Linked DNA regions of Robiginitalea biformata HTCC2501. The main gene of each other region encodes a partner of the protein of the gene in region 2 in a complex. Links are inferred from orthologs where the notes say so. Each region holds a gene or a part of one and is shown on either strand. Other genes may lie near its edges. The genes, in order: carB and carA.

What was found.
Region 1: the proteins of carA (region 2) and carB are in contact, whole or in part, in a solved structure (PDB 1KEE), measured with the Escherichia coli proteins. The link is inferred for Robiginitalea biformata HTCC2501 from one-to-one orthologs.

The regions. Positions count from the first base shown.
Region 1 is NC_013222.1:2,852,438-2,856,135, forward strand. The notes cover bases 219-3,589. They hold carB (carbamoyl-phosphate synthase large subunit), read right to left. Parts: upstream 3,272-3,589; coding sequence 419-3,271; downstream 219-418. Other genes in these bases: RB2501_RS12730 (YceI family protein), read left to right, coding at 219-411; rpmH (50S ribosomal protein L34), read right to left, coding at 3,360-3,518. Also shown: more of RB2501_RS12730, read left to right, coding at 1-218; RB2501_RS12740 (DUF6263 family protein), read left to right, coding at 3,675-3,698. UniProt on the Escherichia coli protein: Large subunit of the glutamine-dependent carbamoyl phosphate synthetase (CPSase).
Region 2 is NC_013222.1:1,477,080-1,480,189, forward strand. What follows is about bases 1-2,783. They hold carA (glutamine-hydrolyzing carbamoyl-phosphate synthase small subunit), read left to right. Parts: upstream 1-719; coding sequence 720-1,847; downstream 1,848-2,783. Other genes in these bases: eno (phosphopyruvate hydratase), read left to right, coding at 1,949-2,783. Outside these bases: more of eno, read left to right, coding at 2,784-3,110. UniProt on the Escherichia coli protein: Small subunit of the glutamine-dependent carbamoyl phosphate synthetase (CPSase).

The DNA.
Region 1 (3,698 bases), 1.4 Mb from region 2 along the record:
CTCCGCCACGGCGACGGAGCCTTTGCCGTGGTCATGCTGATCCCGGAATTCCGGTTCCGCCGGAAATTAATGCAGGAGCACTTTAACGAAAATTACATGGAGTCAGACAAGTTCCCGAAAGCGACCTTCAGCGGAAAGATCTCGGGCCACGCCGATATGGCCCCCGGGGATACCCGCCAGTGCCGTATAGCGGGAACGCTCACGGTTCACGGAGTGGCCCGGGAGCGCGTGGTGGAGGCGGAAATCCGCCGCACGCCCAGGGGGTGGCGAATCCATTCGGATTTTACAGTCCGCACGGCCGACCACGATATTGACATCCCCAAAATCGTCTTCACCAAGATTGCCGAAGAGGTTGCGGTATCCCTGGATTTTGACCTGGACTCCGAAAAGGATTCGGGGCCCGGGGAATAAGAGCCGCTTACTTGCTCAGGTACATTTTCCGCCGGGAATACAGGTTGTAGAACTCGTCGTCTTTCAGGCTCTCGATAAACAGGATGCTCTCTCCCGTACTCTTCATCTCCGGCCCCAGGTTCTTGTTGACGTTGGGGAATTTGTTGAAGCTGAATACGGGTTGCTTGATGGCAAAGCCTTCCAGTTTCGGATTAAATTTAAAGTCCTTCAGCTTGTTTTTCCCCAGCATGATCCGCGTGGCGTAATTTACATAGGGCTCCCCATAGGCCTTGGCAATAAAGGGCACCGTACGGGACGCCCGGGGGTTTGCCTCGATGATGTAGACCATGTCGTCCTTAATGGCGAACTGGATGTTGATGAGCCCGACCGTATTCAGCGCCAGGGCGATCTTCCGGGTATGGTCCTTGATCTGCTGCATCACAAATTCCCCGAGGTTAAACGGCGGCAGGGTGGCATTCGAATCGCCGGAGTGGATTCCGCAGGGTTCGATGTGTTCCATGATCCCGATGATATAGACATCCTCCCCGTCGCAAATAGCGTCCGCCTCGGCCTCGATGGCCCCGTCCAGGTAGTGATCGAGTAGCAGCTTGTTGTTTGGGATCTTCCGGAGCAGGTCCACGACATGCGCTTCGAGTTCCTCCTTGTTGATGACGATCTTCATCCCCTGGCCGCCCAGCACGTAGGAAGGCCGCACGAGCAATGGGAATTTGAGTTCATCGGCGAGTTGCAGCGCCTCGTCTGCGCTTTCCGCCACCCCAAACTGCGGATAGGGGATGTCGTTGTCTTTCAGCAGTCGGGAGAAACTCCCCCGGTCTTCGGCCAGGTCCAGGGACGCAAAGCTGGTGCCCATGATGCGGATGCCGTATTTATCGAGCTTTTCCGCCAGTTTCAGGGCCGTTTGCCCGCCGAGCTGCACAATGACCCCTTCGGGTTTCTCGTGCAGGATGATGTCGTAGATGTGCTCCCAGAATACCGGCTCGAAATACAGCTTGTCCGCCGTGTCGAAGTCCGTGGAAACGGTTTCCGGGTTGCAGTTGATCATGATGGTCTCGTAACCGCATTCCGCAGCGGCCAGCACCCCGTGTACGCAGCAGTAGTCAAACTCGATCCCCTGTCCGATCCGGTTGGGCCCGGAACCGAGCACCACGATCTTCTTCCGGTCTGTGACCTCGCTGTCGTTGGCCACATACCGCTTCCCGTCGGCTGTCTCGATCTCTTCCTCGAAGGTGGAGTAGTAATACGGGGTTACCGCCTGAAATTCGGCTGCGCAGGTATCTACCAGCTTGTAGACCCGTTTGATGTCCAGGGCCATCCGCTTGGCGTGGACCTCGCTCTCCCAGCAATCGAGCATATGGGCAATCTGCCGGTCGGCAAAACCTTTTTGTTTCGCCTCCAGCAGCAGCGCCTTCGGCAGCGTTTCTACGGTATAATTCCCGATTTCCTTTTCCAGTTCATAGAGCTCCTCGTATTGTTTGAGGTACCACATATCGATTTTGGTGATCTCGTGGATGCGGCTCAGCGGTATTCCCAGTTGGATGGCATCGTAGATCACAAATACCCGGTCCCAGCTGGGATGGGTGAGCTTGTCGATGATCTTGTCGTAGTCCCGATACCCCTTGCCGTCAGCTCCGAGACCGTTCCGCTTGATTTCCAGGGACTGGGTTGCTTTGTGAAGGGCTTCCTGGAAGGATCGGCCGATTCCCATCACCTCCCCTACTGCCTTCATCTGCAGTCCGAGCGTCCGGTCGGCGCCCTCGAATTTGTCGAAATTCCAGCGGGGAATCTTAACGATTACGTAGTCCAGAGTGGGTTCAAACAGGGCCGAGGTGGACTGGGTGATCTGGTTGTCCAGCTCGTCCAGGTGGTAGCCGATGGCCAGCTTGGCGGCCACCTTGGCAATGGGATAACCCGTCGCCTTGGAAGCCAGGGCCGAAGACCGGGATACCCGCGGGTTGATCTCGATGGCAATGATATCCTCCTTCTCGTCCGGGCTTACCGCAAACTGTACGTTGCATCCGCCCGCAAAGTCCCCGATGCTGCGCATCATGTGGATGGCCATGTCCCGCATCCGCTGGAAGGTGCGGTCCGAAAGCGTCATGGCCGGGGCCACGGTTACCGAGTCGCCCGTGTGGATCCCCATCGGGTCCATATTCTCGATGGTACAGATGATGACCACGTTGTCGTTTTTGTCGCGCAGCAATTCCAACTCGTATTCCTTCCACCCCATCATCGCCTTGTCGATCATCACCTCGTGGATGGGGGAAGTCTCCAGTCCGACGCTTAAAAGGTTGTCGAAGTCCTCGGGTTTGTAAACGATGGAGGCCCCGGCTCCCCCCAGGGTATAACTGGCCCGGATAACGAGCGGAAAGCCGTATTCCTGTGCGATTTCCTTACCCTGCAGGAAGGAGGTGGCTGTGGCCTGCGGCGCCATGGCCACGCCGATGCGGCTCATCAGATCCCGGAATTTCTCCCGGTCTTCGGTAATGTTGATCGCATCGATGTCCACACCGATGATTTCAATTCCGAAATCCTCCCAAATGCCTTTGTCTCCTGCCTCGATACACAGGTTCAGGGCTGTCTGTCCCCCCATGGTGGGCAGGACCGCATCGATTTCCGGGTGCTTTTTGAGCACCTCCAGGATGGACTTGGTGGTCAGGGGCAGCAGGTAAACGTGGTCGGCCATGGACGGGTCCGTCATGATGGTGGCCGGGTTGCTGTTGATCAGTACGGTTTTGATCCCGTCCTCCCGGAGCGACCGGAGTGCCTGGGAACCGGAATAATCAAACTCACAGGCCTGGCCGATGATAATTGGGCCCGAACCGATAATCAACAGGGTTTCTAGATCTTTTCTTTTGGGCATGGGGAAGCGAACTTTTTGGAGTTAGTGGACAAAAAAAAGGTGCTACTTTCAAAAGTAACACCTTCAGATTTTATGATTGGGTACACCATTATTTTTTATGCCGTGGCTCAGAGGATACGCTCAGTTTTTTACGTCCTTTGGATCTTCTGCGGGCCAGCACTTTCCGACCGTTGGCTGAAGCCATGCGCTCGCGAAAGCCGTGTTTGTTTTTCCTTTTCCTTTTGGAAGGCTGAAATGTTCTTTTCATCTTGAATCTTTTTCCGCTTGATGGATTAAGGCCCGGAGCCTCTTGAAAATCTGGGCGCAAATATACGAAGAGTTTTGGCAATCCCAAATGCAAATAAATTTTTTTTCGAATAGTTTTTAGTACTTTTGCGGCAGCCGTTTAAACGCTGCCAATCCCATGTCCAAGGCCCTGTTTTTAGCA
Region 2 (3,110 bases):
CGATGCTGGCCAATATGGCATGTTCCCTGATCGAACATAAGCGCATCAACACCACGGTTGCCAAGGCCAAGGCGCTCAAGCAGTTCATCGAACCGCTGATCACCAAGTCCAAGGCCGAAAACAACCAGTCTGCCGAACTCGGTACGCACAACCGTCGGATCGCCTTCCGCTACCTGCGCAGCAAGGAGGCCGTATCCGAACTGTTCAGCTCGGTAGCCGAAAAGGTCGGTGACCGCCCGGGCGGATACACCCGCATCATCAAGCTGGGAAACCGGTTGGGTGACAATGCCGACATGGCGATGATTGAGCTGGTGGATTTCAACGAGCTCTACAACGCGGATAAGCCGAAGAAGAAGTCTACGCGCCGCAGCCGCCGATCCAAATCCAAGGGGTCTGCCGCCGCCACAGAGGCACCGGCAGCCGGGCAGGCGCCCGCTGAAGAGCAGGTAGCCGAAGCCAAGGAGGAGAAGGCCCCCGAGGCTCAGGAAGCCAAAGCCGCCGAGGCCAAGGAGGAGAAGGCCGCCGAGGCTCAGGAAGCCAAAGCCGCCGATGAGCCGGCTGAGGCTCCGGAGAAGGAAGCGGAAGACCAAAAAAAAGCCGATGATTCCAAGGAATAAGCGGTACTTTTTAAAAGTTTTAAACCAAAAAGGGATAGTCTTCACAGGCTGTCCCTTTTTTTATGTTATTTTGTCTAACACCTATAATTCACGGAAGTATCTATGAAGTATCAGTCCAAGCGAAAAGCACTGATTTTGCTAGCCGACGGCACCGTATTTTACGGAAAGGCGGTAGGCGACAAAGAGGGAACCGCCTTTGGCGAAGTGTGTTTTAACACGGGAACCACGGGGTATCAGGAAATTTTCACCGATCCGTCCTACTTCGGGCAGCTTATGGTGACTACCAATGCGCATATCGGGAACTACGGTGCCCGGGAGGAGGAAGTGGAATCCGACGGGGTAAAGATTGCCGGGTTGATTTGCAAGAATTTCTCCTATAGTTACAGCCGGCCGGATGCAGATTACAGTTTGCAGGAATTTCTGGACAAGAATGGCCTGTTTTCCATCTCGGACGTGGATACCCGCGCCCTGGTGAGCTATATCCGGGACAACGGCGCTATGAATGCCGTGATTTCCACCCGCGTGGATGAGCTGGACGCCCTCAGGGAGGAGCTCGCAAAAGTGCCCAGCATGGAAGGCCTGGAACTGGCCTCTTCGGTTTCTACCCGGGAACCCTATTTTGTCGGTGAAGCGGATGCGGAGATCCGGATAGCCGCCCTGGATATCGGCATCAAAAAGAACATCCTGCGCAACCTCGCCAAACGCGGGGCTTACATCCAGGTATTTCCGCACGATACCACTTATGAAACCATGGAAGCCTGGAGCCCGGACGGGTATTTTATTTCCAACGGCCCCGGGGACCCCCAGCCATTGAAGGCGGCTGTGGAACTGGCCAAAAAGATCATCGCCGCGGACAAACCGCTCTTCGGTATATGCCTGGGGCACCAGGTGATTGCCCTGGCCAATGGGGTAAGCACTTACAAGATGCACCACGGGCACCGGGGGATCAACCACCCGGTAATCAACCTGCAGACCGGCAAGGGGGAGATCACCTCCCAGAATCACGGATTTGCCGTAAACCGCCAGGAGACCGAGTCGCACCCGGACCTGGAGATCACCCATCTCCACCTGAATGACGACACGGTGGCAGGAATAAGGATGAAGGACAAGAACGTATTCTCCGTTCAGTACCACCCGGAGGCGAGTCCGGGCCCGCACGATGCGGAATACCTCTTTGACCAGTTCTTCGAAACCATCCGGAAAACCACAACAAAAACAACGGCTGTTTAAGATATTGTTACGCGGGTGTCAATAGCCCGGGTACCCGGGCCGGGTCACCGCTGCGTTTCGTATCTTTGCAACCGGAATCAACCGAATAAATCGACAACCTTATGAGTATCATTATCGACGTTCACGCACGACAAATCCTCGATTCGCGGGGCAACCCCACCGTGGAGGTGGACGTAGTGACCGAAAACGGCGTCCTGGGCAGGGCGGCCGTCCCTTCCGGGGCATCCACAGGCGAACACGAGGCCGTGGAATTGCGCGACGGGGGAAAGACATATATGGGCAAGGGCGTGAGCCAGGCCGTAAAGAACGTAAACACGGAAATCGCCGAAAAAGTCCGTGGCATGCTGGTGTATGAGCAGAACAAGATCGACCAGGCGATGATTGAACTGGACGGCACCCCGAATAAGGGAAGGCTGGGCGCCAACGCGATCCTGGGGGTTTCCCTGGCCGTGGCCAAGGCAGCCGCCAATGAAATGGGCCAGTCCCTGTACCGCTATGTGGGCGGGGTAAGCGCCAATACGCTGCCGGTTCCCATGATGAACATCATCAACGGGGGGTCTCACTCGGATGCCCCGATCGCCTTCCAGGAATTCATGGTCATGCCGGTCAAGGCCAAAAACTTTACCCATGCCATGCAAATGGGGACTGAAATCTTCCACAACCTGAAGAAGGTCCTCCACGATCGCAACCTGAGCACCGCTGTGGGGGATGAGGGCGGATTTGCCCCGACCCTGGACGGAACGGAGGACGCCCTGGATACCATCGCGAAGGCTGTGGAACAGGCCGGGTATAAAATGGGGGACGAGGTAATGATCGCCCTGGATTGTGCCGCGGCTGAATTTTTTGTCGACGGCAAATACGACTACACGAAATTCGAAGGGGACAGCGGGGCCGTGCGCAATTCCGCCGAACAGGCCCAGTACCTGGCGGACCTGTGTGCCAAATACCCGATTATCTCGATTGAGGACGGGATGGACGAGAACGACTGGGAAGGCTGGAAAATGCTCACCGATAAAGTTGGCGATACCGTTCAGCTCGTCGGGGACGATTTGTTCGTCACCAATGTGGAGCGCCTCTCCCGCGGGATCGACGAGGGGATTGCCAATTCGATCCTCATCAAGGTAAACCAAATCGGTACCCTGAGCGAAACCATCGATGCGGTGAACATGGCCAAGAACGCCGGGTATACCTCGGTGATGTCCCACCGCAGCGGGGAAACCGAAGACAACACGATTGCCGACCTGGCCGTGGCCCTGAATACCG